Regions from separate parts of the Arthrobacter sp. Y3224055 genome, predicted to be linked through region 1. Evidence: riboswitches for the same ligand, from Rfam matches in the RefSeq annotation. Region 1 holds a riboswitch; the other holds the start of a gene.
The links. A riboswitch is a leader RNA that binds a small molecule or an ion and turns the genes downstream of it on or off. The one in region 1 is predicted to bind glycine.

Region 1 (12,085 bases):
AAACCCGGGATGACCGTGGCCATGAGCGGCTTCACCGGCGCCGGTTATCCGAAGGCGGTGCCGCAGGCGCTCGCGGCACGGATGGAAACCGCGCACGCGGCCGGGGAGCAGTTCAAAATCCGCGTACTCACCGGCGCTTCGACGGCCCCCGAGCTGGACGGCGCCCTCGCCAAGGTCGACGGGATGCAGCTGCGCCTGCCCTACCAGTCGGACCCGGCGCTGCGCGAACGGATCAATGCCGGCGAGCTGGACTACATCGACATGCACCTCAGCCACGTCGCCCAGCACACCTGGTTCGGGTTTTTCGGCGACGTCGACCTGGCCGTGGTCGAGGCGGTGGGCATCCTCGAGGACGGACGGCTCATCCCGTCCACCTCGGTGGGCAACAACATGACCTGGCTCCGGCAGGCCAGCCAGGTCATCGTGGAGATCAACAACGCCCAGCCGGTGGGTCTCGAGGGCATGCACGACGTCTACTACGGCACCGCCCTGCCGCCGGAGCGCAGGCCGATCCCGCTCGAGCACCCCGACGACCGGATCGGCGAACTCTACCTGCAGGTGGATCCGGACAAGATCGTGGCCGTCGTGCACACCGACGCGCCGGACCGGAACTCCCCCTTTAACCCGCCCGACGACGCGTCGCAGCAGATCGCGGGCCACCTGCTGGACTTCCTGGACCACGAGGTCCGGCGCGGGCGCCTGACCGAGCAGCTGCTCCCGCTGCAGTCCGGCGTCGGCAATATCCCCAACGCCGTGCTGGAGGGCCTGGCGGCCGGCGGCTACCGCGGCCTCACCGCCTACACCGAGGTCATCCAGGACGGCATGCTGCAGCTGCTCAAGGAGGGTGTGCTGCGCATGGCCTCCGCCACGTCCTTCTCGCTCAGCCGCACGGGCCTGGAGGAGTTCAACGCCAACGTCGACTACTACCGCGAGCGCATCATCCTGCGCACCCAGGAGATCTCCAACCACCCCGAGCTGGTCCGCCGACTGGGCTGCATCTCACTCAACGGGATGATCGAGGCGGACATCTACGGCAACATCAACTCCACGCACGTGGCCGGCACCAAGGTCATGAACGGCATCGGCGGCTCCGGCGACTTCGCCCGGAACAGCTACCTGTCCGTCTTCATGTCCCCCAGCATGGCCAAGGGCGGGAAGGTCTCCAGCATCGTGCCGATGGCCAGCCACGTCGACCACACCGAGCACGACACGATGATCGTGATCACCGAGCAGGGGCTGGCCGACCTGCGCGGCCTCGCGCCGAAGCAGCGGGCGCGCAAGATCATCGAGACCTGCGCGCACCCGGACTACCGCCCGATGCTGCAGGACTACTTCGACCGCGCCTGCCGGGACAGCTTCGGCAAGCACACCCCGCACCTGCTCGGGGAGGCCTTGTCGTGGCACCAGCGCTTCGTGGAGACGGGCAGCATGCTCCCCGCAGAGCAGTAACGGTCCGCATCCCCCACCCAAGGCTGCGAGGCGCAGGCTCAGCGCTGGTAGATTCTGGCGAGCACGGCGTCGAAGACCCGGTCGGGCAGCAGCCGGCGGGCGCCCATGATCGTCCGCGCGCCCCTCCCGACCGGGTACCGGCTGCGCGTGCGCCGCGCGCCCGCCACCCGGGCAATGCGGCGGCCAACGACCTCCGGCCGCGTTCCCGTGCGTTCCGTGTAGGCCCCGCCAATCGCCCGCGCCACGCTCTCCGCCTGCTGCGCATACGCCGTGCCTTCGGAACTCCGCTGCAGACTCTCCACCGCGATGGCGTCCCACTCGGTCAGGATCGGCCCGGGCTCGACGATCACCACGTCGATGCCGAAGGGCTTGAGCTCCACGCGAAGGCAGTCCGACAAACCTTCGACCGCGAATTTCGCCGCGTGGTACCAGCCGCCGAGGGGTTCGTAGAAGACGCCGCCGATCGAGGAGACGTTGATGATCCGCCCGCTGCCCTGGGCCCGCATGGCCGGGGCCGCCAGTTGGATAAGCCGCCCCAGCCCGAACAGGTTCACCTCGAACTGCTGCCGGGCGTCCTCCAGCGGCACGTTCTCGATGGCGCCGTAGGAGGCGTACCCGGCATTGTTGACCAGCACGTCCAGCCGTCCCTGCTCCGACAGGATCTGCTCCACCCCGCGCACCATCGACGCGTCGTCGGTCAGGTCCATCTCGAGGACGCGGATCCCGTGCGCTTCCAGCGGGCGCATCCGCTCCACGCGGCGCGCGGCGGCGTAGACGGTGAAGCCGCCGCGTGCCAGTTCCCGGCAGGTGTGTTCCCCAATGCCGGAAGACGCTCCGGTTACCAGTGCCGTTTTGTCCATCGCCATCGCGCCGTCCGCCTCACTTCGTCAAAACCATCGCGACGGCGGTGCCCTGCTCGTCCGGCGACGTCCGGGCGCCGCCGTCGGCACCAAAGACCCGCCGGCAACCGTCGATGGCGCCAGTGTAGCGGCCCCGAGTGTAGAGCAGCGGATGCCGACCCGGCTTGCCCTGTGGCCCTCTGAACGTCCCTTGCGGGCACCCTACCGCTGCCGCTCCCGCCGTCTCGACAAGTGCCGAAGTCCGGAGCACACTGTTGGCAATACGAGGGCTTTACCCCGTTGCATAGTGGCGGCCCAAGGCAGACCCCTCAAGACAGCAGACGCAGCCGGGCCGCCGTCGGGAGGCGGATCATGGATCAAGACGGCGTCGTCCGGCCCACTCGCGCAGATGAGCAGGATTCACCAGTGCCCACCCGCTCGCGGCTGCGGCTGGCCGCAACTCTGCTCTTTGCCGGGGTGCTGGTCTCCTTGCTGGCCGGAATATTCCACCCTGGCGCTGCCAACGCCAATGATCATGCAGCAGCCTTCTCCGAGTACGCGAACAGTGCTGCCTGGACCGGGATTCATGTGGGCCAGTTCGTGGGAATGACAATCTTGATTGCCGGGCTGCTGGTCCTGTTCGCGGCCCTGGACATCCACCGCGGCGCGGCTTCCTGGGTGTCACGGTTTGCCGGCGTCGCCGCGGCAGCGGCGCTGCCGCTTTATGCGGTCCTTCAAGCCGTTGACGGCGTTGCCCTGAAGCAGGCGGTGGATGCCTGGGCAGCCGCGCCGGAGGCGGAGAAGGCCGCCCGCTTCGATGTCGCGGAAGGGATTCGTTGGCTGGAATGGGGCGCCCGCGGTTACCAAAGTCTGTTGCTGGGGCTCTCGTTTGTGCTGTTTGCCGTCGCTATTATCTGGAGCGGCCGGGTATCAAGGTTCGTGGGCTCCTTGCTGGGGCTGACCGGTTTGGCTTACCTGGTGCAGGGTTGGGTCATTGGTGCCGAAGGATTTTCGCCGAATAACGCCCTGCCGACCCTGGTTGGCATCGCGGCGAGCCTCGTCTGGAGTATCTGGCTTTTGATCAGTGCTTGGCGGCGCCGGCCGGCGGCTTCGCGCTGGACCTAGCCGATGTCGATAGCACTCAGACGGCGTGAGGAATTCAGGAAAGGCGGCGGAACTCTCCCGCCGCAAGCTGGACATAGATCGGCAGTGTCATTTGGATCGGTGCAACGCCGACCGGCTCGTCAAGCAACTCGTTGATCGTCGTCTGCCCTTCCAGTTCGGTCGCTTGGTGCCCATCCATGACTCGACCCTACGTGGACAGGCCGCTCCCGGTGCCAAGACACGCGCCATCTGCCGCTTGGTGCCGGCCTGCTCAACTTCGGTCACGCTCGGGATGTTCATCTACCGTCCCGGTTCTATGGCGACAGTCGCTGCCGGTGGTTAGAGTCTTCGACATGGAAGGGGTTCCGTGGGCAGCACCGTCCGGTTCCTGATCCTGCCGCTGATGCTGTTGGCGCTGCTTGCTCTGCCTGGATCCGTCGCCCCGCGAACGTATCCAAGTGCCATTGCGGGACTCGGAGATTCCATTACCCAGGCCGCAAACACCTGTTGCCGGCCCGGCAACTACCCGGCCAAGTCCTGGTCAACCGGCGACGGGCGGTCCGACGACATCCGCAGCCACTACGAGCGGCTGGCGGCGCTGCACCCCCAGATCAACAACAACAACTTCAACGACTCGGCAAGCGGCGCCAAGGCGGCAGATCTTCCTGGACAGGCGTCCATGGCCGTGGCCCAGAAGGCGGACTACATCACCCTGCTCATCGGAGCCAACGACCTGTGCGCCTCGTCGGCATCAGCGATGACGTCCACCGCCGATTTCGCCAGGCACGTCGCGGCTGCCCTCAATTCGCTGCACCGCGGGCTGCCGCGGGCCCGCATCTACGTCAGCAGCATTCCCGACCTTCATCGCCTGTGGTCCGTTTTGCGCACCGATCAGGAGGCCAGACGGGTCTGGGCGGCCAATGGAACCTGCCCCTCCGTGCTTGGCGCCGAGCTCACCGAGAACCAGCGGCAGGAAGTGGTTGCCCGCGAGCGGGCCTTCAATGAGATCCTCGCGGAGACGTGTGCACGGTACGGGAACTGCCACTGGGACCGGGGCGCCGTGTACGCCTACAAGTTCTCCGCCCACGAGATCAGCACACTGGACTATTTCCACCCCGGCCCCGCCGGCCAGGCCGCACTGGCCGAGCTGACATGGCAAGCCTTCCAAGGACGCCGCTGAACCTGCATGTCAGCCACCGGGCATCCAGCACGGCCCCTACCAGATGAACAAGAGACATCTACCCAAAAGCGCGACCGGATTAGCAACTCTGCTGCTTTTCGTGCGGGGGACGCCGGTACTCGTAAGATTTTGAAGTTCTTGTCAGCAACATCCGCCCTGCTTAACGACTCATTTTCTGCGCGTGTTAGCTTGATCACCGTCCTTTCCGGCGGCCCGCCCGGAAAGCTGAACCACCGCTGCTACCTTCCGGAGGCACAATGGGACTCAGCTCCCCCACGCATACAGACGACAGTGCTGTGGCGCCCACACCAGCTGCAGAAACACGACGCGGATCCTTTCCAGGGTCAGGGGCGGGCCGCACCTCCGGCAGGGCCGACAACGAACTCAAGCGCGGGCTGAGCAGCCGCCACCTGCAAATGATCGCCATCGGCGGTGCGATCGGCACGGGGCTGTTCGTGGCCTCGGGCGGCACGATTTCCCAAGCGGGTCCCGGCGGAGCCTTGGCCGCCTATGCGCTGGTCGGACTGATGGTGTTCCTGCTGATGCAGTCGCTGGGCGAAATGTCGGCCAAGATTCCGGTCGCCGGCTCCTTCCAGACCTTTGCCACCCGTTTTGTCTCGCCGTCCTTCGGGTTCGCGATCGGCTGGAACTACTGGTTCAACTGGGCCATCACGGTGGCCGCTGAGCTGGTCGCCGCCGGAATCATCATGGACTTTTGGTTCCCGGGAGTCCCGGGCTGGGTGTGGGCCGGGATCTTTCTGCTCGTCTTGACCGGGCTCAACGCCCTCTCCGCCAAGTCCTTCGGGGAGTCGGAGTTCTGGCTCTCCCTGATCAAGGTCGCCGCAGTCGTGCTCTTCCTGATCGCCGGCGTGCTGATGATCTTCGGCATCCTCGGGGATAATTCCCCAGGCCTGAGCAACTGGGAAAACCGCGATGAAGTTTTCCACGGCGGTTGGGTCTCGATCATCTCGGTCTTCATGATCGCCGGGTTCTCCTTCCAGGGCACCGAGCTGGTGGGCGTGGCCGCGGGCGAAGCCAAGAACCCGCGCCGCGAAGTGCCGAAGGCCATCCGCACGGTCTTCTGGCGCATCATGCTCTTCTACATCGGCGCCATCTTCATCATCGGCTGCCTCATCCCGTTCACCGATCCGAGTCTGCTGGCCTCCGGCGAGGCCGATGTCGCAGTATCCCCGTTCACGCTCGTCTTCTCGCGCGCCGGGATTGCCTTCGCGGCGGCTCTGATGAACGCGGTGATCCTGACCGCCATCCTCTCGGCGGGCAACTCCGGACTGTATGCCTCCACGCGCATGCTTTACGCCATGGCCCATGACGGCAAGGCCCCGAAAATCTTCCAACGTACCAATGCGCGCGGCGTGCCGATTCCGGCGCTCCTGGCCACCGCGGCCGTGGGACTCTTCGGGTTCCTCTCAGCGATCGTCGGTCAGGGCGCGGCCTACTCCTGGCTGCTGAACATGTCCGGCCTGTGCGGCTTCATCGTGTGGGCGGGAATCGCCATCTCCCACTACCGCTTCAGGCGCGGCTTTCTGGCGCAGGGCAACAAGGTCAGCGACTTGCCGTACAAGGCTTCCCTGTTCCCCGTCGGCCCGCTGCTGGCCTTCGCCATGCTGGTCCTGGTGATCGCCGGACAGAACTACGAGGCCGTGCTTGCCGGACGGGGCATGGAGGTGCTTTCCTCCTACATCGGGCTGCCGGTCTTCATCGCCCTATGGCTGGCCCACCGCTTCATCACCAAGTCCAAGATGGTGCCGCTGCTTGAGATGGACCTCCGGGCGCCGGAGGACCTCGAGGACGAACCGTCCGGCGCCACCCGGTGACCCTGCTGCCCCGGGGCTACCCAGGCGCAGCGGGGCACCGGCGGTAATCAAGCGCTGCGGGGCCCCGGCCGTAGCCGCTCGCCACGTTATGGCGGCAACCTGCCCGGTGTCACCCGCTCGGCGCCGGAGCGGGCTCGTCGGCGGGAGTGGGTGCGGGGGCAGGTTCCTGCACGGGGGCGGGTTCGGGTTGCGGCGTGCCGGTGGCCATCGGTGCCGGGGATGTCGTCGCCGTTCCGGGCTCGGGCTCACCGGCGGGTGCCTCTGCCGGGGCGGGTGGCAATCCGCTGCCGGTGTCCGCCGGAGGTGTTGCCTCGGGAGACAAGCCAGTGTCGGCGGTCTCGTCTGTTTCGGACGCCGCGTCGGTGCCTGTGTCGGCGCTGCCGTCACCGATGGCGGCGTCCTGTTCGATGATGCCGAGGATGCGCACCTTGTAGTCGTTCAGGCGGGCCTGGATCTCGTCCAGGGGAACGTCTTCGAGCGACCGGCCGTAGGCCGCGATCTCTTCCCACAGGGTTGCCAGTTTCTCCATGCCTGCGTCGCTGAGCGGACCGTCGAGGGTGAGGACAAGCTGGCTGGCGAGGGCGTAGGTGAGGCACTCGACGCAGTTGTAGTTGGCCGCCGCCGAAAGGTTTTGGGGGACGACGACGTCGGCCTGGCCGAGGATCAGGACAACCTGGAAGCCGACGGCGACGGCGGTGCAGCCCCGGCAGGAAGCGAAGGCGTAGGCCTCGTTCGTGGCGTCTACCGGCCCGTCTTCGGCCCACACCAGGGCGAAGGCGACGTCGTAGACCACGGATCCGTCCTCAACGTTCACGGCCAGGGCCTGGTTACCATCCTCCTCGGGGGCCAGCGGCCGGTCGAACGGGAAGACCCAGGCCGGTGGTGTGCCGGCGCCGGCCTCAGTAACGGTGGTGCCGGAACCGCCGTCGTTCTGTAAATCCTCGGCGGTGTCCGCCGCAGCGGTCTTCTGGTGCCCGGCCTGCAGCTCGCGGGGAACGAGGACCATCGCCAGTTGCGGTTCCTCCGCCGTGGGCAGGTCGGTGCCGGAGGGCCATGCCGCCACCGTTTGTCCTGCGCCGCCTTCTGCCAGCCCTGGCGGTGACATCGGGGCGAAGGAAGCCGCCGCATCGAACAGGGTTCCGCGTTCGTAGGGCTGCACCGGGCGGTAGGCGCCGTCGTCGGGCCACCAGGCCCAGGCCAGGCCGGCCAGAACGGCTGCGGCGGCGGCCATGGCGGTCACCCGCCGGAGCGGCCGGCCACGGGTTTTCGCCCAGGCCGCCGTGCCAAGCTGGCGGGCCAGGCGCAGCAGGATGTAGGCAATCCCGAGAACGGGAAGCGCGACGGCGGTGATCGCCAGGACACGCACGGCCATGCCGGCGACGTCGCCGTCCGAACCGGCATCGGCCAGCAGCCTGTGTTGGTCCATGATGCTGGCCCAGGCCGTCCCCAGGACCCGGGGAAGCGAGACCACCATCATGGCCAGGCAAAACAGGAGCAGCGGCACCGTAATCAGGACCCAGGCGGTCACGACGGCCCTGGCCCAGGGCTTGAGCAGCTTGGGTTCGGGGTCGGACCACCGCCAGGGCAGCAGCCCCAGGAGGGTGGGCTTGATCCGTTGGAACAGGTCGGGAACCCCGGTGGCGTCGGCGAGGATGTGGTAGCCGTCGAAGCGGACCAGGGGCAGCAGTTGGCGCACCATCTGCAGGATCTGGGTCACCACCACGAGCAGCAGCGCGTCGAAACCGGTGAGCCACCAGGCGCCTATCGTGCCCACCACGACGATGGCGTTGAAGTACAGGCCGCCCAGGTCCGTGCGGAGCCGGCCACCGCGTCCCAGGCGGTAGGAGTCGGTGACATCGGTGTAGAAGGCCGGCCAGATCAGGTACAGGCCCACGCCCATGGCTCCCGGCGTTGCGCCGCCGCGGCGCGCCCCGGCCGCATGGCCGAACTCGTGGAAGCCGGCCGAAAGAATGGTGATGGCGAAAACCAGGAGCAGCAACCCGGGGTTGGCGAAGGCCTGATGGGTTGCCGAGCCGAGGCCCTTGACCATGAGCACCCACCAGCACGCCGCCAGGAAGGTCAGGGTCACGGGCAGGGCGATCAGCGGATGGAACAGGACGGCGAACGGAGCCGTCAGCTTCCGGGTCAGCGCGGGATCCGTGACCGTGTAGCGGAAGCGCATGCCCAGCAGCGGGCTCGCCTTTTTGACGTCGGGCTGCGAGCCGTCGGCGAGCCGCAGCAGGCCCAGCGGCAGCAGCTGTTTGTCGATCAGGGTCTGCACGTTTCCGGCAGTGATCAGCCTGCCGGACTTCTCGCCGGCGTGCTCGGCAATCTGGTCGAGGCTCCGGGAGCCGTCGACGCCCTCCAGAATGGCATACAGGAGCGGGGTGAGCTGGAGCGTCTGGCCGTCCGCGCGCCGGACCAGCGCGGGCGGCTCCCGGTAGCCGGATCCCCGCGCCGGTCCGAGGAGCTGCACCCCGTCGGCCAGCGCCGGGACGTCAATCAAAGGGGCAGCCGACCGGCCGCCGGGCAGCGGGTCACTCGTGGCCGGCGGCCGGCTCGGGCTGATGCTCATTCAGGGGCTATTGTTCGAGATCGGACTGCTGGCCGGCGCTGGCCTCGGCGCTGCCGTCAATCTGCTGGTTGATGATGGCGTCTTGCTGCGCCACCGCGACGGCGTTGCTGTCGATCGAGCCGATATTCGCCGCCACCGCGGCGTCGATCGGCGCGGCAACGTTGGCGTTGGCTGCCACGGCGCCGTTGATCGGGGCGGCAATATCGGCGTCCGCGGCCAGATCGACGTTGACGTTGAGCAGGTTTCCGTCGAGGGTCGACCCGAGGCCTTCCGTGACGGATCCGGTGTCGGGCAGGGTCCCGTCCGGCAGGGTCCCGTCCGGCAGGGTGCCGTCGGGCAGCAGCGCCGGAGCAGTTGCCTCCTGCCCGGTGGCCTCCTGGGCAAGGCCGGAATCGCCGACGGCGGCACCCGTCGCGCCAGCGGAACCGGCCGTTGCCCCGGCGTCCCCCACAGTGTCATTGCCCTGGTCGATGGTGCTGTCCTGGGTCGACTCGGCGGTCGCGTCGGCGGTGATGCCCTGATTGATGATGACTCCCTGGTCGGACAGGGCCTGCGCCGTGGAGCCGGACGAGAGGAGGTTGGCCGAGGCGGCGGCATCAATGGGGGCCGCCACGTTGGCGTTGGCCGCGACGGCCAGGTCGATCGGCGCGGCCGCGTCGATGGCCAGGTCGAGATCGGCGTTTAGATCCAGGATGGACGCGACTTCCTTGTCCGGCAGCGCGGTCCCGGACTGGGATTCGAGTTCCTCCGGCGAAAGCGGGGTGCGTCCCATGTCGTTGCTCATCAAAATCTCCGTCTCCGGCGCAAAGCGCCTTTCGTTCCAACCCGTTGTCGAAACCTGTCGATTCTTGTCAACGGCCCGGCGGTACCGGCGCCTCGGTCATCAGCCTTCCTCTCGGCGACATCAACGCAAAGCATACTGATGAATCCATTTATTGTGTAGGCGCCAGCGTTTCGGCCGCAGGCGCAGCGGCGGACTGGCCCTGGACGTGCCGGGACGGGGAGTGACTGCCGGCTGGACTTCCGGAGAGCGGCGGCCGGTGAGATCGGAGAGTGGCGGCCGCCGGGACCGGAGAGTAACGGTCGGCGGGACGGGGCCCTGAATTGGCGGCCGGCGCAACCCTTGAGCGGCGAAGGGGCCCGATGTTTGGCGGCGGGAATTTGGGATCCCACCGGCACTGTGTGTAGGGTGTGAGGCGAATCACCCACAACTGAATGCCTTTCGAACCGTGGCGGGAGAGTCCTCTCCGCACACCATCCGGGCAGGCGCCGTAGGAGCAAATCCTCCCCAGGAATCTCTCAGGCTCATGTACCGCCGCGGCTAGGCAACTCTGGAAAGCAGTCAGGCAGCAGCCTGGCTCACCGACGGTGCAAGCGGAACACACTCCGCGGAATCTCTCAGGTCAAATACAGAGCGGGGAGGAACCCAAATCCCAGCCGAGCCCTCGCGCCGGCCCAATCTTGGAGTTCCTCATGACTTCTGACCTGCAGCGGCGCGTCCTCCGCAGCCATCGCTCAAAGACTTGGTTGCCGGCCCTGGCCCCACCTTAATTCCCGCCCCGTCGTTCCCCGGTGCCCGGCGCCCTGATCCTCGAGCCAAGGAGTCCGGGGATCCGGCCGCCATCCACAGCTTCATCGAAGCCATGATCGCCGTCCGCACGTGCTTCCGCCCACGAAGCGTCAAGGCGAACAAAACGGGTGCACTACAGGGGCCGAGGCGACCTCCTCTCATCTCCTCAACAAAAAAGCGTGTTTAAGAAAGGCATCACAGTGAGCAAAGTCAACGCCGCACTACGATACTCCGCGGAGCACGAGTGGGTGGCCGCCGACGGTTCCGGCCCGTCCAAAATCGGCGTTTCTGCCGTGGCAACCGAGGCGCTGGGCGACATCGTGTACGTGGATCTCCCCGAGGTCGGTACAGTCGTGACGGCCGGCGAGACCTGCGGTGAAATCGAGTCCACCAAGTCCGTTTCGGACCTCTACTCCCCGGTGACCGGTGAGGTCATCGAAGTCAACGGCGACGCCGTGGCCGACCCCGCCGTGATCAACGATGACCCCTACGGTGCCGGCTGGCTGTTCACCGTCCAGGTGTCGGAGGAGGGCCCGCTGCTCTCCGCCGAGGAGTACGCCTCCGCCAACGGTGGTGAAGTAGCGTGAGCGCGGCAATGACGGCGGTCGCCAGCACCAGCCTGAACGCGGACCTGGGTGTCCTCGATCCGGAAATTGCCGCCCAGATCGACAACGAGCTGCGCCGCCAACAGTCCGGGCTGGAAATGATCGCCTCCGAGAACCACACCCCCGTCGCCGTCATGCAGGCCCAGGGCTCGGTGCTAACCAACAAATACGCCGAGGGTTACCCGGGGCGCCGGTACTACGGCGGCTGCGAGCACGTCGACGTGATCGAGCAGCTGGCCATCGACCGGGTCAAGGAGCTGTTCGGCGCCGGCTTCGCCAACGTCCAGCCGCACTCCGGCGCGCAGGCCAACGCCTCGGTAATGCACGCCCTGATCAAGCCCGGCGACACCATCCTGGGACTGAACCTGGCCCACGGCGGACACCTGACCCACGGCATGAAGATCAACTTCTCCGGCAGGCTCTACAACGTGGCCGCCTATGGCGTCTCCGAGGAGGACCACCGGGTCGACATGGCCGAGGTGGAGCGGCTGGCGCACGAGCACCAGCCGCAGCTGATCATCGCCGGCTGGTCCGCCTATCCGCGCGAGCTCGACTTCGCGGAATTCCGCCGGATCGCCGACGACGTCGGGGCGTACCTGATGGTGGACATGGCACACATCGCCGGCCTGGTGGCCGCCGGCCTGCACGCCAGCCCGGTGCCGCACGCCCACGTGGTCACGTCCACCACGCACAAGACGCTGGCGGGTCCGCGCGGCGGCATCATCCTGACCAACGAGGCGGACATCGCCAAGAAGATCAATTCCGCGGTGTTCCCCGGCCAGCAGGGCGGGCCGCTCGAACATGTCATCGCGGGCAAGGCCGTGGCGTTCAAGGTTGCCGCCTCCGAGGAATTCGCCGACCGCCAGCAGCGTACGCTGGCGGGCGCACGGATCCTGGCCGAGCGGCTGTCGCAGCAGGACGTTGCGGA
Region 2 (12,085 bases), 300 kb from region 1:
CACGGTCTTGAACCCGATGCCGTGCTGCTCCAGCCCAGGCGTGGGGAAGGTCCTGGTGACCGCACCGACGGCGAAGACCACATGGTCGTAGGCCACCGAAAATTGGTCGCCGCCGAGCTCGAGCAGCCGGGCGTTCTTCGCCTGGACGTCCAGTGAAACCAGCTTGCCGCGGACGATGTCCACCTTCTTCAGCGCGCTGCGGAGGTTGACCGTGACGATCCGCGGTTCGATTTCTCCGCCGCCCACCTCCGGCAGCAGCGGCTGGTACGTCATGTAGGAGTTGGGCTCAACCACCGTGATCCGTGCCGACGACGGTCCCAGCCGCTTGCGGATTCCCCAGGCAGTATAGAGGCCGACGTAGCCGCCGCCCAGGATGAGTATGTGGGGCGTCGCTGAATTGGTCATGGTCCAGGTTTCCTCCCTGTTTGTCGACAGTGATTCGGTGGTCCTGGTGCATCCTTCGCCGGCAGGTGCGGGGCTGGCCTGCGGCCAGACTAGCACCGCCCCAGACGCAGCTGAACCCTCGGTCGGGCCCCGCTTCCGGCAGGGCCGCATTCGCCGGCCCGCTCCCCCGGCGTGCCCTGCGCGCCGGGCGCACGCGGCTGCCTACAATGTGCTCAGGTGCCCCTATTCGTGGGGCTGTCGTTGGGGAGTAGGAAGCGTGGAGGCGGCTAAGCACACCGTGCGCGGGCGGTCGCTCCGCACCTACCGCCGGGCCCGCGCCACGCTCTGCGGCGTCATGGTTTTCTGGCTCTGGCTGCTGCTGGGAGCCGCGGCCTTCGTGACCGGCCTGTTTGATTCCCCCGCCAAGGTTTTCCTGGCCATGTATGCCGGCGCCGTTGCCGTGTTGGTCTCCATCCCGGTCGCCTTGCTCGCGGCCATCCTGATGGTGCTCAACCGGCCCGAGGCGGGTGGCCGGCGCCGGGCTGCCGAACGGCTTTCGGCCGCGGCACGCGCCGCCGGCCTGGCGATCTCCGCCCTGCCATGGGCGGAGGCCGCGGGTCGTGCCAAGGAGTTGGGCGGCAAGATTGCTCCCGCTTCGCGCAGGATTGGCGCCGCTGCCAAGTCCGGTACGGGGCGGCTGCGCGCCGGTGCCGGACAGTGGCGCGGCGTCGCGGGCCACCGGCCGGGGACACCGCGTGCGCCGCAGCCCGCACCTACCCGGCCGCAGCCCGCCGAACGCCCGTCCGCCGACCTGCTCGGTGCCCGAAAGCCGGTCGTCCCGCGCCGGCCGCCGATGCCGCCGCGGCGTCCCGCGGGCCCGCCGGCCGTGCGCCCGTCAGGACAGGACCTGGAGGACGTGGCCTCCTAGCACTCCACGACGTTGACGGCGAGGCCGCCGGTGGCGGTTTCCTTGTACTTGTCGCTCATGTCGCGGCCGGTCTCGCGCATCGTGATGATGACCTCGTCCAGCGACACCCGGTGCGTGCCGTCCCCCATCAGCGCCATCTTGGCCGCGTTCACGGCCTTGGCGGCACCGATGGCGTTCCGTTCGATGCACGGGATCTGCACCAGCCCGCCGATCGGATCGCAGGTGAGCCCCAGGTTGTGCTCCATCGCGATTTCGGCCGCGTTTTCCACCTGGGCCGGAGTTCCGCCGAGGATTTCGGCCAGTCCCGCGGCAGCCATCGACGAGGCTGAGCCGACTTCGCCCTGGCAGCCGACCTCGGCGCCGGAGATGGAAGCCTGCTCCTTGTAAAGGACCCCGATGGCACCGGCGGTCAACAGGAACTTCACGACCACCTGCTCCTTGTCCTCGCGGCTGGCCTGTTCCATGCCGGGTGCGTAGTGCGTGGCGTAGAACAGCACGGCGGGGATGATGCCGGCGGCCCCGTTGGTGGGCGCGGTGACCACCCGCCCGCCCGAGGCGTTCTCCTCGTTCACCGCCAGCGCCACCAGGTTGACCCATTCCTGCCAGTACTTGTGGTCCCGGTCCGGGTCTTCCTTGCGCAGCCGCTCATGCCAGGCGGGGGCCCGACGGCGGACGTTGAGTCCGCCGGGCAGCTCGCCCTCGCGGCGGATGGCCGAGTCCTTGCACTCCTCCATCACGTTGTAAATGTGCACGAGTCCGGCCTCGATCTCTTCCCGCGGGCGGGAGGCCTCCTCGTTGAGCATCATGATGTCGCTGATGGCCAGGCCGGTGCTGCGGCAGTGCTCCAGCAGCCCCGCCGCCGTGCGGAACGGATAGGGCAGCTGCTGTTTGGAGGACTCCAACTCCTCCCGGGCGGCTTCCTCCTCGCCGCCGCGGACAATGAAGCCGCCGCCCACGGAGAAGAAGGTGGCTTCGTGCAGGATCCGTGCCTCGCCGTCGTCGCTCGATTCCAGCACCTGGAACCTCATGCCGTTGGTGTGCCGGGGCAGCACGGTCAGCGGGTGCAGCACCATGTCCTGCACCCCGTAGTCCAGGAGCCGGGCGGCGGCGCCGGGCAGTTCCGCCCCCAGCCGCAGCCGGCCGGACGCGGCGATGTCTGCCAGCCGCTCCTCCACCTGGTCGGGCAGGATGTGCTCCGGTTCGAAGCCCTCCAGCCCCAGCAGCACGGCGGTGAACGTCCCGTGCCCGCGACCGGTGGCGGCGAGGGAGCCGTACAGGTCCACGCGCAGCCCGTTAACCCTGTCGAGCAGGCCGGCGTCGGCCACCTCCCGCACGAACGCGGAGGCGGCCCGCATCGGGCCGACCGTGTGCGAGCTGGAGGGACCGATGCCTACGGAGAAAAGGTCGAAAACGCCTACGGCCATGTCATCCCTTTCCTGTTTGAGTGGAGAGGTGCGGCGGCGCCGTCCCCGCGGCCGCGGGGACGGCGGCACCCTGAAAGCGGGTGTGGACTACTTCTCCCGCCGGTAGAACGGCAGCCCTACAACCTCGAACGGTTCGGGCTTGCCGCGCAGGTCGATGTCCACCCTGGTCCCGGGTTCGGCATACTCGGCGTCCACGTAGGCCAGAGCCACCGGATAGCCGAGGGTGGGGCTGGGCTGGCCGGAGGTGACCTCGCCGATGGTCCGGCCGTCTTTCAGCACCGGGTAGTGGGAGCGGCCGGCGCGCCGGCCAAGCCCCTTGAGTCCCACGAGCTTGCGGGCCGAGCCCTTCTCCTTCTGCGCCTCGAGGGCGCCGCGGCCCACGAAGTCGCCGTCCTTCTTCAGCGCCACCACGCCGCCCAGGCCGGCGTCGAACGGGCTGGTCTCGAGGGTGAGCTCGTTGCCGTACAGCGGCATGCCCGCCTCCAGCCGAAGCGAGTCGCGGCAGGCCAGCCCGGCCGGCAGCAGGTCGGCGCCCCGTCCGGCTTCCAGCAGGGCGTTCCAGAGCGCGGCCGCGTTGGTATTCGGGACGTAGATCTCGAAGCCGTCCTCGCCGGTGTACCCGGTCCGGGCCAGCAGCAGCTTCAGCGGCGCCCCGGACACCGTGAAGTCCACCTCGTCGGCGGCGTAGTACTTCATGTCCCGCACCGTGCCATGCTGGTTGGCGGGCACCAGCTGGAGCAGGATTTCCACGGACTTCGGTCCCTGCACTGCCACCAGCGAGGTCTCGGCCGTGGCGTCCTCCACCGTGGCGTCGAAACCTTCGACCCGTGCGGCGAGTTCCGCGGCAACCGTCGGGGCGTTGCCGGCATTGGGCACCACCAGGTAACGGTCCCCGTGCTGGTCGGCGGGACGCCGGTAGATGATCAGGTCATCGATGATGCCGCCGTCGGCGTTGCAGATCAGCGAATACTTGGCCCGGCCCTCGGTGACGGCGGAGAGCTTGCCGACGAGTGCGTAGTCCAGGAACTTCCCGGCCTCCGGGCCGGTGACCCAGACTTCGCCCATGTGGGAGAGGTCGAACAGGCCGGCGCTGTTGCGCACGGCGCGGTGCTCGGCCAGTTCGCTGCTGTACTTCAGCGGCATCATCCAGCCGCCGAAGTCGGTGAAGGAGGCACCCAGCCGCTCGTGTTCCTCGTAGAGCGCGGTGTGGCGGGGCATGGTGGTGGTCTCGGTAGTCATGCGGTGCTGACCTCTCTAGTTCTCGAAGGCTTCGGGCGGCGGGCAGCTGCAGATCAGGTTGCGGTCGCCGCCGGCGCCGTCGATCCGTCCCACCGGGGCGAAGTATTTGTCCACTTGCAGGCCCGGTACCGGGAAGGCGGCCTGCTCCCGGGTGTACGGCCGGTCCCAGTCGGAGCTGACCACGGCGGCGGCGGTGTGCGGGGCCAGGCGCAGCGGGCTGGCGTCGAGCGGGAAGTCGCCGGCGATCACCTGGTCGATTTCGCCCTTGATCGCGATCATCGCGTCGATAAACCGCTCAATCTCCGTCAGGTCCTCGGACTCGGTCGGCTCCACCATCAGGGTGCCGGCCACGGGGAAGGACAGGGTGGGCGCGTGGAAGCCGTAGTCGATCAGGCGCTTGGCCACGTCCTCGGCGGTCACCCCCGACTTGGCGGTGAGTTCGCGCAGGTCCAGGATGCACTCGTGCGCGACCAGCCCGTCGTTGCCGGTGTAGAGCACCGGGAAGTGCTCGTTCAGCCGGGCGGCGACGTAGTTCGCGGCCAGCAGGGCGCTCTTCGTTGCCTCGGTCAGGCCCTCGGCCCCCATCATGGCCACGTAGGCCCAGGAGATCGGCAGCACGCCGGCCGAGCCGTACTCGCTGGCCGAGACGGGCACGCCCTTGCCTTCGTGTTCGGCCAGCGCGGCGTTGCCCGGCAGGAACGGCACCAGGTGTTCGGCCACCGCTACCGGCCCGACGCCGGGGCCGCCGCCTCCGTGCGGGATGCAGAAGGTCTTGTGCAGGTTCAGGTGGGAGACGTCGCCGCCGAACTTGCCCGGCTGCGCGAGTCCTACCAGCGCGTTGAGGTTGGCCCCGTCGATGTACACCTGCCCGCCGGCGGCATGGACCGCCTCGCAGACGTCGCGCACGTCGGCGTCGTACACGCCGTGCGTTGACGGATAGGTGATCATGATGGCCGAAAGCGAGTCGGCGTTCTGGTCGATCTTCGCGCGCAGGTCGGCGTGGTCGATGGTGCCGTCCGGTGCCGTGGCGACCACGACAACCTTCATGCCGGCCAGCACGGCCGAGGCGGCGTTGGTGCCGTGCGCGGAGGCGGGGATCAGGCAGACGTCGCGCTGGTCGTCGCCGTTGGCCAGGTGGTAGCGGCGGATGGCGAGCAGGCCGGCGTATTCGCCCTGCGAACCGGCGTTGGGCTGGATGGAGACGCCGGCGTAGCCGGTGATCGCCGCGAGGCGTTCCTCCAGATCGGTGATCAGCTCGCGCCAGCCGGCGGTCTGGCTGGCCGGGGCGAACGGGTGGATGGACGCGAATTCCGGCCAGGTCATCGCCTCCATTTCCGCCGTCGCGTTCAGCTTCATGGTGCACGAGCCCAGCGGGATCATGGTCCGGTCCAGGGCCAGGTCTCGGTCAGACAGGCGGCGCAGGTAGCGCAGCATCTGGGTCTCGGAGCGATGGCTGTGGAACACCGGATGGTCCAGGTAGGAGGAGCTGCGCAGCAGCTCGTCCGGCAGCTCGAAGCCGGCGTTCCCGGCCGTTTCGGCGGTCTTGCCGGCGGGGTCCTCCACGCCGAAGGCCTCCGCGACCAGGGCGAGGTGCTCCGCCGTCGTCGTTTCATCGGCGGAAATGCCGACGTGGTCGGCGTCGATGCGGCGCAGGTTCACGCCTTTGGCCTCGGCGGCGGCGGCGATCTCGGCGGCCTTGCCCGGAGCCTTCACTGTGAGGGTGTCGAAGAACCGGTCTGCCGCCAGCGCGTACCCGGCGCCGGTGAGCACGCCTGCCAGCGTGCGGGCGGCCTCATTGGCGTGCTGCGCGATCGCCTTCAGGCCCTCGGGGCCGTGGTAGACGGCGTACATGCTGGCCACGACGGCCAGCAGTGCCTGCGCGGTGCAGATGTTGGAGGTGGCCTTCTCGCGGCGGATGTGCTGCTCGCGGGTCTGCAGCGCCAGGCGGTAGGCGGGGCGGCCGGCGTCGTCCTTCGAGACCCCCACCAGGCGGCCGGGCAAGGAACGCTCCAGCCCCTTGCGGACGGCCATGTAGGCGGCGTGCGGGCCGCCGAAGAAGAGCGGCACGCCAAAACGCTGGGTGTTGCCGACGGCGATGTCCGCGCCCTGCTCGCCCGGCGGCGTGATCAGGGTCAGCGCCAGCAGGTCGGCGGCCACGGTGACCAAGGCGCCGCGCTCCTTGGCCTGCGCGATGACCGGAGCCTGGTCAAACACCCGGCCGGAGGCTCCCGGCTGCTGCAGCACGATGCCCGAGATGTCGCCGTCCGGCAGGCCGGCGGAGAGGTCGGCAACCTCTACGTCGAAGTCCAGCGCCTCGGCCCGGCCCTTGACGACGGCGATGGTCTGCGGCAGCAGGTCCGCGTCCAGCACGGTCTTGCCGGCGGACTTGGACTTGTTGGACCGGCGCATCAACAGCACGGCTTCGGCCACTGCGGTGGCTTCGTCCAGCAGGGAGGCGTTGGCGATCGGCAGCGCGGTGAGGTCCTGGACCATGGTCTGGAAGTTCAGCAGCGCCTCCAGCCGGCCCTGCGAAATTTCCGGCTGGTACGGGGTGTAGGCGGTGTACCAGGCCGGGTCTTCCACCACGTTGCGGCGGATCACCGGCGGCGTGATGGTGTCGTAGTAGCCCTGGCCGATCATCTGCACGGCCGTCACGTTCTTCGCGGCGAGGGCGCGCAGGTCCCCCAGGACCTGGGACTCGCTGCGGGCGGCGGGCAGCGCCAGCGGTTCCTGCTGGCGGATGTCGGCGGGCACGGCCGCGTCCACCAGCTCGTCGATGCTGCCGTAGCCCAACTGCTTGAGCATGGTTTCCGCGTCGTTCCGGCGCGGACCGATGTGTCGGTCGGTGAAGGAGGCGCTGCCGGGCCGGGTAGCGCTGGTGGACTTAGCCGTCATGTGAGGAACTCCAGTTATCCCCGGCTGGGCTGACCATGCCGGTAGTGAAGGGTTCCTCCCCACTCTGTGACTGAACCTGAGAGATTCCGCAGGCTGTGGCCCAAGGGGCCGCCTCCTGCTTGCACCGTCGGTGAGCCGGTCCTGAACGGTCCGGCTGCTTTCCAGAGTTGCCTCTTCGCGGCGGTACAGGGGCCTGAGAGATTCCTGGGGAGGTATTGCTCCTACGGCGCCTGCTGACTGGTACCCAGCAGGACTCTCCCGCCGCATGTCGAAGGCTGTATGCAGTTGTACTGACTCCTTGAATGGTAGTCCAGCGGCTGGCGCGCAACAAGGCGGCAACGCCCGACGGCGCGGCTTGCGGCCGCCGCGGGGGCGCCGGAACCCGCGTGGCCGCCGCTAGGCATCGGTGCGCGAGAGCATGCCCTTCACGTAGGCGGCCTGTCCGACGTGCTCCAGGCAGTCGTCCAGGACGCTGACCAGCCGCACCCCCAGGCTGACGTGCGGGTCCCACCGGGTGTCCACGATCCGGTCCAGGTCATCCTCGCTCAGTCCGGCCAGATACTCCAGGGTGCCGGCATGGACGTCGTCGTAGTAGCCGCGCAGCAGGTCGGCCGATTCGACCCGGACGGCCGCCACCTGCTGCGACGTGTGGCCGTAGCCATGGTCCTTCCGGGGCAGCGGCAGGTCGAACCGCTCCGCCCAGCCGGTCAGCCAGTACTGGTCCGTGCCGGCGACATCGGCAATATGGTCGTCCTGGATGCGCGTCAGATGCCAGATAAGCCAGGCAATCGAGTTGCTGTCACCGCCGGGCCGGGCGGCCAGTTGTCCGGCGTCCAGCCCGTCCAGCACGGAGTGGACGCGCTCCTGGATCCTGCCGTAGGCATCTGCGAGCAGGTCGTTGAACTTCATGGCGCCTCCCGCGGGTCGACTGTGGCGCCAGCTTACCGGGCGGGGCCGCGGCGAGGAATGCGTGCCTGCCTGCAGGCGCGGGGACGGTCACGCAGCCGCGCATCCGTCGCCCGGACCGCCTGCCACCGCGGTCAACTGTAATCGGCCGTGATGGTTCGATCCCGGCCATTGAGCCGCATTGTCCCGCCGTAGGGCACGATCCATTGCGGACGGGTATGGCCGAACGGGACTCCGATGCAGACGACGGCGTGGTCGTTGTAGCGTTTCATCTCGGCGAGGACTGCATCGCGTTGCGCGACGCGGAGCCGGTCACGCTCCTCCGCTGGCGGGACGGTACCGTGACTGCTCACCGGCGGCCGGGCGACGATCACTCCTTCCACCGCCGAGAGGACGCCCCGTTCCCCCAATGCCCGGACCCATCTCTTGACCCACGCTGCCGGAGGCAACTCCTCACTGGTTTCAACAATCAGGATCGACCCCTCGAGGGCTCCCAGGGGCGGCAGCCGACCGGCCATGGCCAGCTGATCGATGACTTCCAGGCACCCGCCCCAGGTGCGGCCGGTCGCTTCCCGCTCGGGCCCCGCCCACGTCCACGGCTGCGTGGGTTCCCGTTCACCGAAGTCGACAAGGGCTTGTGGCGTCAACCAGTCCGGCCCGAAGTCCTCGGACTCGCCTGGGTCAACAATCTCCAGCGCACCGCCCGTCAAGAGCGCTGCCTTCAGCGACGCGAGGTGCTGGTCGTCAATGTGCGGCCCGGCTCCGAGGTGCACCTGGGTCGAGCCCCCGTAGTAGCCTGCTATCCCGACCGACCACAGCCAGTTCAAGAGGTTCGTGTTGTCGCTGTAGCCCATGAAGATCTTGGGGTTCCCGGCGGCGAGACCGGCGTCCAGATGGGGAATGAGAGCTACCTGGTCGTCGCCGCCGATGGTCGCGAGGATGGCCCGGATGGCCGGGTCGGACAAAGCGGCGTGCAGATCCGCGGCGCGTTCCGCGGCGGAAGCGCCAAGCTTCCGGGTCGTCGGGTATTCCACAGGGACCAGTCCCGTTTCGGCGCTGAGTCGACGCATCGCCTGCTCGTGGACATCCGGCGCGAACCCGGGGGCAGCAAAGGACGGGGAGAGAATCGCGACCCGGTCACCGGGCTCAAGCTTGGGTGGGGACACAAGGGCATGGCTCGGCATTTCCCCATCCAACCACGGGCTGTGCCTCAGCGGCCGCTATCCATCCCAGCCGAATCCTCCAGATAGCGGGGCCGGCCCACGATGACCAGGCCCACCGCCAGGATGAGCAAGGCACCGCCCAGCAGGCCGAAGGAAGCACCCCAGCCGCCGCTGGCCTCGCGCAGCAGCCCGAACATCAGCGGGCCGGCGCAGGCGACCGTGTAGCCGATGCCTTGCGCGAACCCGGAGAGTAGCCCCGCGCCGGCCGTGGTGCGGGTCCTGAGGTTCACCAGCAGCAGGCCCAGCGCAAAGGTGCCCTGGCCGAGCCCCGCCAGGGTGATCCACAACCAGGTGCCGAACGAGGGTGACAGCAGCAGCCCGGCGTATCCGGCCGTGTAAAAGCCGATGAACAGCAGGCCCAGGCCCAGGGGATTGCGCAGCCGCCCCGCGATCAGCGGCACCAACAGACTGGTGGGCAGGCCCAGGATGGCGTAGTAGGCCAGCATGGTGCCCGCCGTCGGGGGCAGCATCCCGCTGTCCACCAGCAACGGCGGCAACCACGTGAACATGGCAAACGTGTTCGACAAGGTCCCGGCGAACACCAGGGCCAGGCCCCAGGCGACCGACGAGCGCCAGACGCGGACCGACGTCGTCCCGACGGAACCGGCCTCAGCTCCCGCTGCGGGCCCCGAGGCTTCCGCAGCGGGCGGCCCGTCGGCTCCTGCGGGGCCGGCCGCAGGCCCGGGGACGGTCACCGCCCTGGGGCCGGCAGCGCCGGGGCCGACTCCCGTACCGAGACTCACGGCAGGCCCGGAACCGGCCGGCTGCCGGGCGCTGCCCTCATCGGGCGGGAGGATGTCCAGGCCGCCGGGCCGGTAGGGCTGCAGCACCAGGCGCGCGGTGCGGCGGCGCCAATGTTCCGTCCACGCGGTCATCAGCCACGGCACGAGGGCGGCCGCGCTCACGGCCGCCCACACTCCGATCGAGAACCGCCAGCCGGCAGCCTGCTCAAGCGGCACGGCAAGCAGCGGGCTGAGCGCCGTACTGGCCGCCAGCAAGGTCACGTAAAGCGCGGTGATGAGGCTGGTCCGGTCCGGGAAATAGCGCTTCACTAGCGGCGGCAGCAAAATGTTGCCGATCCCGTAGCCAACCATGGTGAGGCCGGACAGGACCAGGAACGCCGGCACGTCGGAGGCCAGCGCACGGCCCAGTTGGCCGACGGCGGCCATGCCCAGTGCCACGAGCAGCAGTGCTTCCATGCCGATCCGGCGCATCAGCAACGGAACTGCGAACCCGGCAGCGGCGAAGGCGGCGGTCGGCAGCATGCCCAGCACACCGGCGGAGGCCGTGCCGAACGGCAGATCCGCGGCAATATCCGCCAGCACCGGCGACACGCCGGAGACGGCCAGCCGCAGGCTGAGCGCCAGCAGCAGGACGCCGACGAGCACGGTCAGCCGGCCGGCAAGCGGGGCAGGCCGCCGCGGGGCGGGGCTGGCACCCTGAGGCGGTGGGGAATCCGGGCTCGGTGGGGCGTCGGCGGTCAGTTGTGCGGGCGAGGGCAAGCGTGGTCCATGGGTCGAAAGGCCGGGCGGGCGGCCGGGATCAAAACCGGCCGGGAATCACTTTATCCCGTCGCGGCCCGGCTGCCCGGCAGGCGGGCTAGGAACCCTCCTGGCCCAGCCCTTCGGCGAGGATCCAGAATGTTTGGCGCAGCCGCTCCACCGCCGCCTCATGCTGGCCCCGCTGGAGGTACTGCACGGTCTCGCGCCAGCCGTCGGCCCAGAGAGGATAGGCGAGGGCGTGTTGGAACAGGTGCAACCGGGCCAGCGAACGGTCGAGGATGTGCATGTTTACGGCCCTCAGTTCCTGGTGATCCGCCGCCCCCAGGATGACGGTTACCAGGCTGCCGGCGGCGCGGTAGGCGCCCAGGATGTCCTCCCGGTCGGTCGCCGCCCGAAGGTCGTCCGCCATCGTGGCCATGGTGTCGATCTCCTGAGGCGACAGCCGCGGGGCTGCCCGCTCGAACAGCGCTACCAGCACCACGCCCATCACATCCAGGAGTTGGATGGCCTGCTGGGGACCGGGATTGGCGATCCGGTGTTCGTGCCCGGTGGCCTCGATCAGGCCTTCTTGCGTGAGATCGCCGACGGCGTCGCGCACCAAGGCTTCCTCCGCACCGATGCGGCCGGCGATCCCGGCAACGGTCACCCTGGAGCCCGGCTCCAAACCGCCCGCCAGGATGTCCTCCCGCAGCCTGCGGACCGCTTCGTCGCGGCCCGCTCCCCCGGGACCGCTGCCCCTCATCATGACCCCCCTGCCGCGTATGACCGACGTCACATACGAGTAATGTACGCGAAAAGGTAGATCGGGGTCACTGGTGCTGGCTACTCTGATGGGACCTGCGGCACAGCGTCGTGCGGCAGGTTCTAAACGTGCAGTCAGGACGTGCGCAGAATGAACGCCACCTATACCGCCACCGCAACCGCCAACAGCAAGAACCACCAAGACTGGGGGCGGGCGATGGCGGCCGCGTTGGTCGATCTGGTCCAGCAAAGCGAAGGCCCTTCCGGGCCCCGGGAGCTCTACGGCGACGAGCTGCGCTTGGTGATCGAAGAGACGACGGACGGGGTCCTGATCCACCTGTCCTGGACACCCGGCGGGCGGGACGCCTCCGGCACCGTCGCCTGAATCCATCCGGCCGGTGTCCGGCCTGCCGAAGATTGTTCCCGCGCAGCCGATGCTGCCAAGATGATTCCATGGTCTACCGCCAGCCGTACCTGCACGATCTCACGGGAGTATTTGCAGCACCCGTCCAAGCCTGGAGCGAGCCCCACGGGCAGATCCGGGGTACCGGTGCCCAAGGGGTCTACTGCGGGGACGACCGGGTGCTGGCCCGGTGCCTGCTGGCGGTGAACGGGCAGGAACCGGAGTGGATTTCCACCCAGTCGCGCTCGGCCGGGCGCGCCGACTTCTTCTCCTTCATCCGGACCGCCGAGGACGGGGCCGATCCGCTGGTCACCCTGAACCGCTCGCGGGCGGCAGAAGGCGGCCGACTGGCCGAGGCGCTGACGTTCACGTCGGCCCTCGAGGACGAGTTGGAACTCCAGGTCCGCGTCGACCTGGTGGCCGATGCCATTCCCTTGGAG

Region 2: it holds a riboswitch for glycine, as region 1 does, so the genes downstream of both, gcvP (aminomethyl-transferring glycine dehydrogenase) here and gcvH (glycine cleavage system protein GcvH) in region 1, are expected to answer to the same signal.

Annotation. Positions count from the first base shown of each region.
Region 1 covers NZ_JBNHGB010000001.1:885,234-897,318, forward strand. Annotated here, with positions in the region: gene scpC (succinyl-CoA:acetate CoA-transferase ScpC) at 1-1,449, shown strand, start outside; gene AC5RTY_RS04290 (oxidoreductase) at 1,488-2,309, opposite strand; gene AC5RTY_RS04295 (hypothetical protein) at 2,661-3,413, shown strand; gene AC5RTY_RS04300 (hypothetical protein) at 3,448-3,591, opposite strand; gene AC5RTY_RS04305 (SGNH/GDSL hydrolase family protein) at 3,760-4,572, shown strand; gene AC5RTY_RS04310 (amino acid permease) at 4,830-6,407, shown strand; gene AC5RTY_RS04315 (hypothetical protein) at 6,517-8,982, opposite strand; gene AC5RTY_RS04320 (peptidoglycan-binding protein) at 8,990-9,766, opposite strand; glycine riboswitch at 10,206-10,307, shown strand; gene gcvH (glycine cleavage system protein GcvH) at 10,753-11,139, shown strand; gene glyA (serine hydroxymethyltransferase) at 11,148-12,085, shown strand, end outside.
Region 2 covers NZ_JBNHGB010000001.1:583,525-595,609, forward strand. Annotated here, with positions in the region: gene AC5RTY_RS02815 (NAD(P)/FAD-dependent oxidoreductase) at 1-405, opposite strand, end outside; gene AC5RTY_RS02820 (hypothetical protein) at 662-1,312, shown strand; gene AC5RTY_RS02825 (L-serine ammonia-lyase) at 1,309-2,736, opposite strand; gene gcvT (glycine cleavage system aminomethyltransferase GcvT) at 2,824-3,975, opposite strand; gene gcvP (aminomethyl-transferring glycine dehydrogenase) at 3,991-6,870, opposite strand; glycine riboswitch at 7,042-7,141, opposite strand; gene AC5RTY_RS02840 (mycothiol transferase) at 7,267-7,779, opposite strand; gene AC5RTY_RS02845 (S66 family peptidase) at 7,911-8,960, opposite strand; gene AC5RTY_RS02850 (MFS transporter) at 8,987-10,501, opposite strand; gene AC5RTY_RS02855 (GntR family transcriptional regulator) at 10,599-11,243, opposite strand; gene AC5RTY_RS02860 (hypothetical protein) at 11,394-11,627, shown strand; gene AC5RTY_RS02865 (glycogen debranching N-terminal domain-containing protein) at 11,696-12,085, shown strand, end outside.